Regions from separate parts of the Mesorhizobium sp. B2-7-3 genome, predicted to be linked through region 3. Evidence: riboswitches for the same ligand, from Rfam matches in the RefSeq annotation. Region 3 holds a riboswitch; each other region holds the start of a gene.
The links. Region 3 has a riboswitch for cobalamin ahead of FJW04_RS13880 (DUF1636 family protein). Riboswitches for the same ligand answer to the same signal wherever they lie in the genome.
Positions count from the first base shown of each region.

Region 1 (4,537 bases), on a different contig from region 3:
GCCCTGCTGGACAGGCGCCGAGGTGGCCGGAGCCGACTTGCCGATCGACGCGGTGTTCGAATTGTCGGTCGAAGCGGCAGCAGCCTGGTTGGCGCCGTTGGAGCCATAGTTGTCGCTGCCCGCGAAAGCGCTGCCGGAGAGGGCCAGAACGGCGGCGGCAGCAATGAGGATCTTGTTCATTTTAATACTCCTGAATTTGTAGGTCCACCAGCGCGGCAGGGTCACCCGCCGCGTGCCGGGGATGGCTATTAATTGTTGCCGAAGAGGTTGTGGTCGGCGCCCGTCACAGGCGTCTGGGCAGCCGGCTCCGACTTCTTGGTCGAAGCGGTGTAGGAGCTGTCGACAGTGGCCGTGGGGGTCGCGGCGTTCGAACCATAATGGTCGCTGCTAGCGAAGGCGCTGCCGGAAATAGCCAGAAGGGCGGCGGCAGTGAGAATGATCTTTTTCATTTTTGTACTCCAGTATTTTTCCCGTCCGTCTAGCGGCGTGTCTTGGGATTAAATCGCGTCGTTCGGACAGCCCCGATGTGGGAGAGCCCCCTTGCCGTTTCCAATCACGAAGTTGTTCAGCGTGGACCATGACTCCACCACTTGAAATTGTACCAACGCCTTCTACATGTCTTATTTTTCCATTTGATATCAAATAGTTGCATAAGATCACGCCCCGATCACCAACTGTGTCGGAAGGCTGGGCGTTCACACCGTCCTGCACGCACCGTCAACAGAAACGAACCGTTCGGTTCGATTTTAGACTCTGCTAATAGTCACTTTTCGAAACCATTAACCCTTTTCCGGCCCGCTGAGGGTCGAAAACGGTGCCCGCGCACCTGGCGAGAAGAGGCGATTCCCCCGCTGCAACCGCGCCGGGACGATCCCGCGTACGTGTCGCGCCGCATGGATGCGATGTCGCTTTCGTGCCGATGTCGCAAACCCTGTCGTGATTAGATCGAGCGATCTCAGGTGCCGCTGCGTGACGACGGAGCGGAGAATTGGGAAGCCGGTCAGATTCCGGCGCTGCCCCCGCAACGGTGGTGGAGTTCAAGTCGCAACGGGAGACCACTGGGCGAAAGCTTGGGAAGGTGTCGCGATGGTCCGCCAGGACAACTCCAGAGCCCGGAAACCAGCCCGAGATCGCTAGAACTCGACTGATCGCGGTGGGCGGTCAAGGGGCGGATGGTGTTGTCCGGCTTTCGCCGGCTTGCGCCCAGTCCTTCCTCCATCACCACCAGTTCAGTCCTTGAAAATGAGGACAGGACATGGACGCGCGCAACGACATGCTGAGGCTTTTAAACGGCCGCAGACAGGGCCTTTCGCTGGAACAGCCCTTCTATACCGACCCGGACTACTTCAAGCTTGACATGGAACTGATCTGGTATCGCGACTGGCTGTTCATCGGCCATGATTGCGAGTTGCCCAAGCCGGGCAGCTTCATCACCGTGCAGATCGGCGATTATCCGGTCGTGCTGGTGCGCGATCAGCAGGGCAAGATCAACGCTTTCCACAATTCCTGCCGCCATCGCGGCAGCCGCGTCTGCAACACCGAGAAGGGCATGGCCGCCAAACTGGTGTGTCCCTATCACCAGTGGACCTACGAACTCGACGGCCGGCTGCTGTTCGCCCGCCAGATGGCCGATGGGTTCGACAAGAGCCAGTTCGGGCTCAAGCCGGTCGCCTGCGAAAGCGTCGCCGGCTATGTCTTCATCTGCCTGGCCAAGGAGCCCGCCGACTTCGCGCCGATGCGGGCGATGATCGAGCCCTATCTCCTGCCGCACCGGCTGAGCGAGGCCAAGATCGCCTTCGAGAGCACGATCATCGAGAAGGGCAACTGGAAGCTGGTCTGGGAAAACAACCGCGAATGCTACCATTGCGCGGGCAATCATCCTGAGCTGTGCAAGACCTTCCCGGAAGCGCCGACCGTGACCGGCGTGCAAGGCGCCGACAGCGATCCGGAGATGCTGGCCCACTGGGCGAGGTGCGAAGCTGTTGGCCTGCCCAGCAAGTTTCGCATCGACCCGGCTGGACAATACCGCGCCACCCGCGCGCCGCTGCTGCGCGATGCCCAGAGCTACACGATGACCGGCAAGCGGGCGGTGAAGAAGAACCTGTCCGACAGCGTCTCGGCCGACCGGATCGGCACGCTGATGCACTATCACTACCCGACAACCTGGAACCATATCCTCGTGGATCATGCGGTGACGTTCCGCGTGCTGCCGGTCAGCGCCACGGAAACAGCGGTTACGACCAAATGGCTGGTCCACAAGGATGCCGTGGAAGGCGTCGACTACGATCTCGCCGAACTCACCCATGTCTGGACCGAGACCAACGACCAGGACCGCCGCATCGTCGAGGAAAACGCCTTCGGCATCCTGTCGCCGGCCTACGAGCCCGGTCCCTATTCGGAGCTGCACGAGGGCGGCGTCATCCAGTTCGTCGACTGGTACGCGCGCTTTATCGGCCCACGGCTTTCCGAAGACGGCCGGCCTGCTCTGCGCAGTGTCGCCTAGCGCATGTCGGCCAAAACTGTGCAGCGGCTTTGGGATCACGACACGCCCAAAATGAAAGGTATGCAGGGATGAACGCCATGACTGATCTTGGCCTCTATCGCCACCTCGACCAGATGGCGCCGTGGAACGACAGGCTGCAGGTGCTGGAAGTAACCGGCGTCAGCGACGAGGCGCCCGACGTCAAGACCTTCACCTTCCGCTCCGACAACCAGACCTGGTTCCGCTACAAGCCGGGCCAGTTCGTGACGCTGGAATTGCCGACACCGGACGGCCCGCTGATGCGCACCTACACGCTGTCATCATCGCCGTCACGGCCATTCTCGATCGCGGTGACGGTGAAGGCGCAGGCGGGCAGCGTCGGCACACGCTGGATGTTCGATCACCTGACGCCCGGCTCGCACGTCAAGGCCTATGGACCGGGCGGCGACTTTTCGCTGCACAGCCACCCGGCGGCGAAATACCTGTTCATCTCGGCCGGTTCGGGCGTGACGCCGATGATGTCGATGCTGCGCTGGCTGAACGACTGCGCGCCATGGACCGATGTCGGCTTCGTCAATTGCGCGCGGCGCCCGGAAGAGATCATCTTTCGCAAGGAACTCGAACTGCTCGGCGGCCATATGCCGGGCCTGTCGCTCGGCTTCATGATCGAGGAGCGGTCGAGCCGCGAGGGCTGGTACGGCCATATGGGCCGCATCGACGCCATCCGGCTGCCGCTCCTGGCGCCCGATTTCCGCGAACGCGAAATCTTCTGCTGCGGCCCCGACCCTTTCATGCGCGCCGTGCGCGGCATGCTGGAGGCCGCCGGGTTCGACATGGCAAAATACCATCAGGAGAGCTTTGCCGCGCCGGCGATGGAGGAAATCCCGGCGCCGTTTGCCTCGCCGGCTGAAGACGGCGCGGCGATTTGCGTCGAAGCCGCGACGCCGATCCGCTTCGCGCTTTCGGATGTCGACGCCGACTGTGTCGGCGGCCAGACCGTGCTGCAGACGGCGCGCGCCTCGGGCGTGCGAATACCGGCCGCCTGCGAATTCGGCCTTTGCGGAACTTGCAAAGTGAAGAAAGTCTCCGGCAGCGTCGAGATGAGCCACAATGGCGGCATCCTCGATCATGAGATCGATGATGGCTTCATCCTGGCCTGTTGTTCCAAGCCATTGTCGCCGCTTGAAATCGAGGCTTGATCCGCCCGGCTTTCGACTGAACCCGGAAATGGTCCCGCGTTGCCGGCAAAGGTTACCTTGCCAAGGAAGACCTGAAAGTTTACAGGCGTTGTTGGTGGAAGCGGTCCTGCTGGCGGGCAGGAAATGCAGGACGGGGCAACAATGACGCATGACTCCCACGCCTATGCGGTAGCGAGCCGGGATATCGTTTTCGAATCTTTCGATGGCGAGGCCGTGGTGCTCAATCTTGCCAATGGCAAATATTTCGGCTTTTCCGATTCCGGCAGCAAGGTATGGCAGGCGCTTTCATCCGGCGCGGACGCCCAGGCTCTGGTCGGGCTGAGCGCCGGCGGCTCGACAATAGGCCAGGCCGAACTCGAACGCTTCATATCGCAATTGCTCGAATTGGGTTTGCTGGTGCGCTTGGACGCGGCGGCGCAGCCTTTGCCGGGCGATTTGCCTGCCGAGCTTGCCGCCACGAACGAGCCGCTCAATGTGAGCATTCACGACGACCTCGCCGACCTGATCGTCGTTGATCCCATCCACGAGGTCGAGGAACCTCTCGGCTGGCCGGCGGTCAAGCAGGCTTCCTGACGGGGCGGCCGCAGCGTGATGGAAGGCGATTGATGCCGCGCGTCACGCTCGAAACCTTGCCGGATTACGCCAGGTATCTCATCGCCGCCGCTGAAGGCGCGGCCGCGTGCTATCCGACCATGCGAAAGGTTCGCCTGCCCTGGCTTGAACTGACCGTGCATCTCGGTCACGGCGTGCTTGCCGATGCATTGGGCCATGCTTTTGTCGAGCCCGGGCATGACCAGCCGGCACCGTCCACGGGTCGCATCTTCATCGCGCATCCCGGCATTGACGGCATCCCGGA
Region 1 covers NZ_VFTY01000001.1:24-4,560, forward strand. Annotated here, with positions in the region: partial or broken gene FJW04_RS00005 (DUF680 domain-containing protein) at 1-180, opposite strand, end outside; gene FJW04_RS00010 (DUF680 domain-containing protein) at 249-449, opposite strand; cobalamin riboswitch at 941-1,143, shown strand; gene FJW04_RS00015 (aromatic ring-hydroxylating dioxygenase subunit alpha) at 1,256-2,503, shown strand; gene FJW04_RS00020 (hybrid-cluster NAD(P)-dependent oxidoreductase) at 2,581-3,681, shown strand; gene FJW04_RS00025 (PqqD family peptide modification chaperone) at 3,823-4,254, shown strand; gene FJW04_RS00030 (serine kinase) at 4,287-4,537, shown strand, end outside.
Region 1: another riboswitch for cobalamin. It lies ahead of FJW04_RS00015 (aromatic ring-hydroxylating dioxygenase subunit alpha); the one in region 3 lies ahead of FJW04_RS13880 (DUF1636 family protein).

Region 2 (4,537 bases), on a different contig from region 3:
CCGCGTTGTGCCGCTCAGCTTGCGGACAAACTGCAGTGCCGCGTCGCGGACTTCGTCGTTGGTTGCCGGCGGATCAAAATTGAACAGGGTCTTGATGTTTCTGCACATCGCTTCCGTATCTCCTCTTGTCCGTTTCAATCGGGACGAACTGTATCCTCAATGATGATCGTGTCCAAAAACCGGTAGGCTGCTCCGGACCTCAGTCCGCGTCGAGCGGCTCGGTTCCAACCGGCTTGCCGTCGCGCGACAGCCTGATCTTCTCGACCTTGTCCTCGGCGGCCTTCAGCAGCCGGTCGCAATGGACCTTCAGCGCCTCGCCCCGCTCGTAAATCCGGATCGACTGGTCGAGCGGCACGTCGCCACGCTCCAGATCATCGACGATCTTCTCCAGTGCGTCGAGTGCCTGTTCAAAGCTCATCGCCTTGACGTCTTCGTTGATCTCACCGGTCATCATTCATCCTTTCATCAGTCGCCCGACATGGGCGGCGACCGAAAATGCCAATCCCTGCAGATCGTAGCCGCCCTCGAGCAGGCTGACGAGCCGGTTGCCGCCGTGGATTGCGGCGCGCTGCATCAGCTGGCCGGTCGCCCAGTCGAAATCGTCTTCGGTCAGATTGATTTCCGCCAGCGGGTCGCGATGGTGCGCGTCGAAGCCGGCCGAAACGATAATCAGATCCGGCGCGAAATTGTCGAGTGCCGGCAGCACGCGCGACAGGAACGCATCGCGAAACACCTCGCTGCCCGTCCGAGGCGCCAGCGGCGCATTGACGATGTTGCCGGCGCCGGTCTCACTCTTCGCGCCCGTGCCGGGATAAAGCGGCATCTGGTGCGTCGAGCAATAGAGCACCGAGGGATCGTCCCAAAAAATATCCTGGGTGCCGTTGCCGTGATGCACGTCCCAGTCGACGACAGCGACACGCTCGGCGCCATGCTTCCTCTGCGCATGGCGCGCTGCGATTGCCGCCGTGTTGAAGAAGCAGAAGCCCATGGCCGTGGTCTTTTCGGCATGGTGGCCGGGCGGGCGGGCGGCGACGAAGACGTTGTCGGCGCGGCCCGCAAAGACGTCGTCGACGGCGGCATTGGCGGCACCGATCGCCGTAATCACCGCCTGCCAGCTTTTCGGGCTGGCGGTGGTGTCGGCGTCGATGCGGGCAATGCCTTCGTCGGGGATGGCGGCGCGGACACGCGCGACGAAATCGGCGGGATGCGCGTAGAGGATGGTCGCCTCGTCGCCTTGCAGTGCCTCGACGCGGTCAAGCGCGGCAAAAGCTTCGTCGTCGAGCACGCGCTCGATGGCGCGCAGGCGGTCGGGCCGCTCAGGGTGACCGGGCGGGGTGATGTGTTCGAGAAAGATCGGGTGCGTGTAGAGACGGGTGGCCATGCCCCCTATCTAGTGCCCCGGCGCCGTGATGGCCATGCGTCGCGGCTTGATCGCTGGGGAAAATCGAACCTGCGTCCATTGATGTCGCTGCGGGCATTGGCGTCGCCGGCCCTTCGGAGTAAGACTGCCGCTACTGCCTGGTGCCTGCCGGTCTGTTTGTTTTAGCCGCATTCTGCGACGCCAAGTGATTCCACTTGGCTGCAAATGCCCTGGCGGGAGAATCGGGAACACGGTTGAACTCCGTGGCGTGCCCAACGCTGTGAGGGGGACCGCGCCGGTAAATGCCACTGTCGATGACGGGAAGGCACCGGACGCGGGTTGATCCCGAGCCAGAAGACCGGCCTGGCAGGCATCGTCATCCGCATGGTCAGGCGGATGACATCGGTTGCAATCGCAAGGGGACAAGCGATGCCGGAAGCTATGACCACTCCAATGGGCGATGGATTTGACCAGATTGCGCGCGACGCTGTTTACCGCGCCATCTTCACGCGGCGCGACGTCCGCAGCCATTTTACATCGGAGGCCATCGACGACGAGGTGCTGGCGCGGCTGCTGCTTGCCGCCCACCACGCGCCATCGGTCGGCTTCATGCAACCTTGGAATTTCATCGTCATTCGCGATGCCGCGCGGCGGGCGGAAGTGCGCGACCTGTTCCTGGCCGCGCGAGAACGGGAACTGCCTGAAATCGAGGCAGAACGGCAGGCGCTCTACCGCAAGCTCAAGCTCGAAGGCATTTGCGAAAGCGCGCTCAACATCTGCATCACCTGCGACCGCGAGCGCTCGAAAGGCTCGCCGCTGGGGCGCTGGCACAATCCGGAGATGGATCTCTACAGCACGGTCTGCGCGGTGCAGAATTTCTGGCTGGCGGCACGCGCCGAGGGCGTCGGCGTCGGCTGGGTCAGCATCATCGAGGCGCAAGCGCTGAAAAGCTTGCTGGCCATTCCCGATCAAGTGACGCCGATCGCCTATCTCTGCGTCGGCCGCGTTTCCGAATTCGCACCGAAGCCGGATCTCGAAACACACGGCTGGGGCCGGCGGCTGCCGTTGCCCGAGCTTATCATGAGCGAGACTTTTCGCGGACAAGGCGAAGCGCCGCTCAAATCAGCAGTGGCGTGGCTCTGTACCGCCGCCGGTGCGCCCGCGAGCCTAGCCGATCAGCGCGTCGCGCCGGCCGTGCCCCAGCGCGAACCGCCGAAAGTGGAGAGCGCCTTGTCCTTGAGTTCCCTGAACTTCGACGAGGCTTCGGCCAGCCTGGCGTCCCAGGCGGCATCGGGCACCTGACCCTCGATGGTCTTGAAATAGACCTGCATCAGGCAGGCAATGGCGAACGGCTCAATGAAGGCCGCCTTGAAGGCCCAGGCAAAGACGATTGCCAGCACGAAAGCCCAGCCGGCGAGCTGCCCGGGCATGACGTAAAGAATAGCGGCTGCCGGAGCCAGCATCAGCAGGAAAATCACGAACGACACGCCCCACATGATGACCCCTAGCCAGACGGCATTCTTGACCATGGTCTTGCCGTTCTGGGCGTAGAGCACAACGCCTTGGCGCGCGGTTTCGAACGGCGAGGACGAACTGATGCGGATGTTGTAGCCGAGAATGATCTCGTCGACATAGGTCAGCGACAGGCGAATCACCGTGTTGAGGAACGAAACCAGGCCGCTCAGGCCAGGAATGGGCAGGAAGGCCGCGATGCCGCCGAGCAGGCCGGTGATGGCGCGTATGGCGCCCTTGACCAATTGGTCGACGACGAAAAGGATATTGGCCTCGGCAAAACGCTCGGTCACGACTTCTTTCGCGTAGGCGATCTGGTTCTGGCCGTGGGGAATATCATTGCCGTCGATCAGATGCACCATGACGGCGATATGGCCCGCCTTGACGACGTAGAGGATGTATTCGCGGATCCAGTAGACGGCGATCGAGACGATGCCGAAACCGACCACGCCACCCCACATCGCAAAAGACAATGGTCCGTCGGGATCGGTAGAAATATGGCCGACGCCATAGCCGACGGAGGCGCCGGTGCCGGTGGCCACGATGTAGGCCAGCGTGATGCCGAAATAGACGATCATGCGAAAGACAATGAAAGGCCAGGTCCGCATCATGATGGACACCGACCTGCCGATATCGAAATCCCACATGCCCCGAATCTCCCCTCAGAGATGGCTGCGGAGGATGCGCTCAAACCGGCTATTGTCAATTGCAGGCAGTGGCGGGACTGCCATGGTGGTTCATCTTGAAAGCGCTTCCGGCTTTTTCAGCAGGCCTTCGAGCAATTGCTTGAACGCGGCCACCACCATCTTCGATGTCGTTTCGGGATCTTGCGAATTGGCGATGCGCTGCGCGGCCTGGCTGCTCGCCCCATTGATCAGCCGCGCTGCCGACTCCGGGTCGACGCCGGGGACGACCACCCCTTCCCGCTGCAGCGCTGTCAGATGATCGGTCATTGAACCGACGCAGGCATTGGCATTCGACCACAGTGCCGGATCGCCCAGCACAGCCGGACCATCCCGGAACATGATGCGCTGGATTTCCGGCTCCAGCGCCATTTCGATATAGGTGGTGCATTCGTCGACGAAATGCTGCCAGCGGGTCGGCGCCCGCGACGCGACCTCATTCACCCGGGCCGCCATTTCCGCGTCGATTTCGGCGATAACCGCCTCAAGCAGTCCCCTCTTGTCGCCGAAGTGATGATAAAGGGCGCCGCGCGTCAGCCCGGCCGACGCGGTGAAATCATCCATCGACGCTTCGGCATAGCCGATGGTACCGAAAGCCTGGCGTGCCGCGGTGATCAGCTTGGCGCGTGTTTCGGCGATCATCTCCTTGCGCGGTCGATGCATGCTTCCGGCCTTACTTACATACGCTCCGTATGCCAATTGACATACGCGACGTATGCTCTATTTAACACTTATACGTCTCGTATGTAATTGTTGAATCGCCCCTTGTCGAGGAACAGGATCATGCAAAACCCCTATTCGGAAATGTTTCGCGCTCCCGGAGCCAGGGGCTTTGCCGCCGCCGGCTTCATGGCGCGCCTGCCGATCGCCATGGCCCCGATCGGCATCGTGGCTATGCTGTCGCAGACGCGTGGCGAATACTGGGTGGCGGGTGCGGTTTCGGCGACATTCGCCTTGGCCAATGCCTTCCTGGCGCCGCAGA
Region 2 covers NZ_VFTY01000006.1:47,851-52,387, forward strand. Annotated here, with positions in the region: gene FJW04_RS15060 (DUF2277 domain-containing protein) at 1-108, opposite strand, end outside; gene FJW04_RS15065 (exodeoxyribonuclease VII small subunit) at 200-451, opposite strand; gene FJW04_RS15070 (histone deacetylase family protein) at 455-1,381, opposite strand; cobalamin riboswitch at 1,560-1,742, shown strand; partial or broken gene bluB (5,6-dimethylbenzimidazole synthase) at 1,814-2,419, shown strand; gene FJW04_RS15080 (hypothetical protein) at 2,536-3,519, opposite strand; gene FJW04_RS15085 (TetR/AcrR family transcriptional regulator) at 3,610-4,218, opposite strand; gene FJW04_RS15090 (MFS transporter) at 4,339-4,537, shown strand, end outside.
Region 2: another riboswitch for cobalamin. It lies ahead of bluB (5,6-dimethylbenzimidazole synthase); the one in region 3 lies ahead of FJW04_RS13880 (DUF1636 family protein).

Region 3 (4,537 bases):
CTTGCGTAGCGCCGGCGCCATCTTGTTGGTCAGCGTGCCGGCGACGATCATGATGTCGGACTGGCGCGGAGACGCCCGCGGCGCGACACCGAACCGCTCCGAATCGTAGCGCGGCATCGAGGTGTGGATCATCTCGACCGCGCAGCAAGCCAGACCGAAGGTCATGAACATCAGCGAGCCGCTACGCGCCCAGGTGATCAGCGCCTCGGTCGAGGTGACCAGAAAGCCCTTGTCGGCAAGCTCATTGTTGATTTCGAGGAAGAAGGGATCGTCCTCCCCTACCGGCCTACCGGTGTTGGGGTCGATAATACCTTTGGGCTTCGGCGCGACGAGGGTGCCTGAACTGTCGTTCAATCCCATTCCAGCGCTCCTTTTTTCCATTCATAGGCAAAGCCGATGGTCAGCACTGCCAAAAACACCATCATTGACCAGAAACCGAGCATGCCGATCTTCGAGAAGGACACTGCCCAGGGGAAGAGGAAGGCAACTTCCAGGTCGAATATAATGAACAGGATCGACACCAGGTAGAAGCGGATGTCGAATTTCATGCGGGCATCGTCGAACGAGTTGAAACCGCACTCGTAGGCGGAAAGCTTTTCGGGATCGGGGTTGCGATACGCCACCAGGAACGGAGCCGCCAGCAGCGCCAGGCCGACGACCAGTGCCACGCCGATAAACAGGACGATGGGCAGGTACGAACTGAGAAGTGCGTTCATGCAGCGGCTTTCCGTTGGCGCCAATCCACTTTGACTACAGCACCGAACCTTAATGCGGAAGCGTGACAGATTAACCGCTGAACCGTTTTAAGGGGCCTATGCTGCAACGCGGCGAGGGTTAGCGCAGCACTTCCAGCGAAGCAAGTCAAACCTTGTTCAAAACACCGAGCTGGACGGCATTCCGGGAGAAACTGGTCCCATCCGCTCCTGTTTGATTTCCTTCGCTTTTCACTCCACTTTTGTCTCCTGACAGGGTTGCCGCCAAAACCCTGCTAGCATGGACGGGAATCACGCCGGGCAATGACGCCAGACAGGTCCATCAGGGACGCATACGCATGAAGGAAAAGATCTCGCTTGCCGCCGCCCGGCGCATCGCGCTCGCCGCCCAGGGATTTCTCGATCCCCGCCCCGCCGGCACGCCGGACCGCCGCCATTTCGCCCGCGTTCTGTCCCGCACCGGCCTGTTGCAGATCGATTCCGTCAGTGCGGTGGTGCGCGCTCATTACATGCCGCTCTATTCGCGTCTCGGCCCCTATCCCCTCGCTTTGCTCGACAACGCCGCCGTAACGCGCAAGCGCACCGTCTTCGAATATTGGGCGCATGAAGCCTCGTTCCTGCCGGTCGAGACCTACCCACTGATGCGCTGGCGCATGCAGCGCGCCGAGCAAGGCGATGAAATGTATCTGGGGCTGGCCAAATGGGGCCGCGAGCACGCCGCCTATATAGAAGAGATCTACCGCGAGGTCGTCGCGCGCGGGCCGATCGCCGCTTCGGCGCTCGAAGGCCAGAAAGGCTCCGGTGGCTGGTGGGGTTGGAGCCATGCCAAGCACGCCTTCGAATGGCTGTTCTGGGCCGGGCGCATCACCACCGCGCACCGGCGCGGCTTCGAGCGCTTTTACGACCTGCCGGAGCGCGTGCTGCCGCAGGCGATCCTCGATCTGCCGGTACCGACGCCTGAGGACGCGCACCGCGAATTGCTGCGCATTTCCGCCCGTGCCCATGGCGTGGCGACATCAGGCGACCTGCGCGATTATTTTCGGCTCTCGCCGGCCGACATGAAAGGCCGGCTGGAGGAACTGGTCGAACTCGGCGACTTGCTGCCGGTCCGTGTCGAGGGCTGGGACAAGCCGGCTTACCTTCACAAGGACGCCCGTATCCCGCGCAAGATCGAGGCCCGCGCTCTGCTGGCGCCGTTCGATCCGGTCGTCTTCGAGCGTTCGCGCTCGGAGCGGCTGTTCGACTTCCATTACCGCATCGAAATCTACACGCCGGCCGACAAGCGCCAATACGGCTACTATGTCCTGCCTTTCCTGCTCGGCGACAGGATCGTGGCGCGCGTCGACCTCAAGGCTGACCGGCCGGCCAGTGTCCTGCGTGTCCATGCGGCCTATGCGCAGGCCAACGCACCGGCGGAGACTGCGGCTCAACTCTTCGAGGAATTGAAGCAGATGCAGGGCTGGCTTGGCCTCGAGCGCATGGAAATAACGCCTGCCGGCGATCTCGGCCCGGCGCTGTCCGACATCGCGGTGTCGTAAGCTCGCGTTGACACCGCTGCCCGCAAGAGCCTAAATCCCATCCAGACGGTCTCCTCTCGGCAAAGGGAGGAGCCAAGAGGGAATGCGGTGCGGGATTGAAGATCCCAAATCCGCGGCTGTCCCCGCAACTGTGAGCGAAGAGCCAAGGCCGAAAGCCACTGGGATTGTCCCGGGAAGGCGGCTACCCAAGGCGATGACCCGCGAGCCAGGAGACCTGCCGTCTGGAATGCAAGAATCCGATCGCCTGGCGGGTTTTCCGGGCAAGGAGCCTGATGTGGATCGCGACAGCAGTTTTTCGGCTGAAACAACCGACATTTCGTCCGGCGGGGATCATCCCCTGGTCGGCATCACGGTCATCGTCTGCGCTTCCTGTCGCGACGAGACCGGCTCCGATGCCCATCCCCGGGCCGGCGAACTTTTGGCCGAAGATACGCGCCAAGCCGCCTCGGGCGAGAAGATTCGCATCCGCACGGTCGAATGCCTCGGCAATTGCAAGCGCCGGCTGAGCGCCGCGGTCCTGCGCGACGGCTGCTGGAGCTATGTGTTCGGCGATCTGACCACGACCAGCGGCGCCGATCTCGTCACCGGCGCGAAACTCTTCGCCACCTCGAACGACGGCCTCATTCCCTGGCGAGGCAGACCCGATAGCCTCAAGCGCGGCCTCGTTGCCCGCATCCCTCCCCTCGACATGCTGAAAGATTGATCATGACAACATCTCTGTCCCGCGTTCCCTGCACCGTCGTCACCGGCTTCCTCGGCGCCGGCAAGACGACGCTGGTCCGCCATCTCCTGGAAAACGCCGGCGGCAAGCGGATCGCCATCATCGTCAACGAGTTCGGCGACATCGGCATCGACGGCGAGATCCTCAAGGGATGCGGCATCGACACCTGCCCAGAGGAAAACATCGTCGAACTGGCCAATGGCTGCATCTGCTGCACCGTGGCCGACGATTTTGTGCCGGCGCTCGACAAGATCCTGTCGCTGACGCCGAAGGTCGACCATATCCTGATCGAAACCTCGGGCCTCGCTCTGCCCAAACCGCTGGTCCAGGCTTTCCAGTGGCCGACGGTGAAGAGCCGCGTAACGGTCGATGGCGTCATCGCCGTGGTCGACGGTCCCGCACTGGCGGAAGGCCGCGTCGCCAATGACATGGACGCCCTGCAGGCGCAGCGCGCGCAGGACCAGAGCCTCGACCATGACGATCCGGTCGAGGAAGTGTTCGAGGACCAGATCGCCTGCGCCGACCTAATCATCCTGTCGAAGAGCGACCTAATGGATGCCGCCGGCTCGGCTCGCGCCAAGGGCATCGTCAACGAACACTCCGCCCGCGCCGTGAAGATCGTGCCGACGTCTCATGGCAAGGTCGATCCCTCGGTGCTGCTCGGGCTCGGTCTCGCCGTCGAGGACGACATCGAGAACCGCAAGTCCCACCATGACGGCGCATTCGATCACGAGCATGACGACTTCGACACGTTCATCGTCGACATTCCCTCGATCGCCAATCCCGACGAGCTGGCAAAGCGCGTCGCCGCGGCCGCCGAACAGGAAAACGTGCTGCGCGTGAAAGGCTTCGTCGAGGTCGGCGGCAAACCTATGCGGCTCCTGCTGCAAGCCGTCGGCCCGCGCGTCAATCATTACTACGACCGCGCCTGGACCGCTGGGGACGACCGCCGCTCGCGGCTCGTCGTCATTGGCCTCAAGGGGCTGAACCGCCCGGCGATCGAACGTATCCTCGCCGGCTGATTTTCAGGCCCGGGCCGCGATGCACATCCTCACCACGACCTCCGCCTCGCTCGACGACCTCGCCGAGCCTGTCGATCTCAGGCAGACGCCAGCGGATATCGTGGCCCTGTCCTTCACCGACAGCGATCTCGCCGGACTGGCTGCGGCGTGGAAGGCCGATGCCGGTCGCCTGCCCTCTATGCGCTTGGCCGCACTGCGCGACCTGCGCCATCCCATGTCCGTCGACCTCTGGATAGACAGCGTCGCCCGCCACGCCAAAATCATCCTGGTGCGCATCCTCGGCGGCTACGACTGGTGGCGCTATGGCTGCGACCAACTGGCGGTGATTGCCCGCGAACGCGGCATCAAACTGGCGCTGCTTCCCGGCGAAAGCCACGACGAGGATCTCAGGCTGGTCGAAGCCTCGACGCTGCGGCGCGCCGAACTGGACGGCCTGCTCGGCTATTTCCGCGAGGGCGGCCCGGCCAATATGGGCGCGCTGGTGCACAGGCTGGCAGGCTTGGCTGGACAGGATGCGCCCGTCGCCAACCCGGTCAGCGTGCC
Region 3 covers NZ_VFTY01000005.1:270,881-275,417, reverse strand. Annotated here, with positions in the region: gene FJW04_RS13895 (NADH-quinone oxidoreductase subunit B) at 1-360, opposite strand, end outside; gene FJW04_RS13890 (NADH-quinone oxidoreductase subunit A) at 351-716, opposite strand; gene FJW04_RS13885 (winged helix-turn-helix domain-containing protein) at 1,052-2,251, shown strand; cobalamin riboswitch at 2,281-2,488, shown strand; gene FJW04_RS13880 (DUF1636 family protein) at 2,526-2,954, shown strand; gene cobW (cobalamin biosynthesis protein CobW) at 2,957-3,994, shown strand; gene cobN (cobaltochelatase subunit CobN) at 4,014-4,537, shown strand, end outside.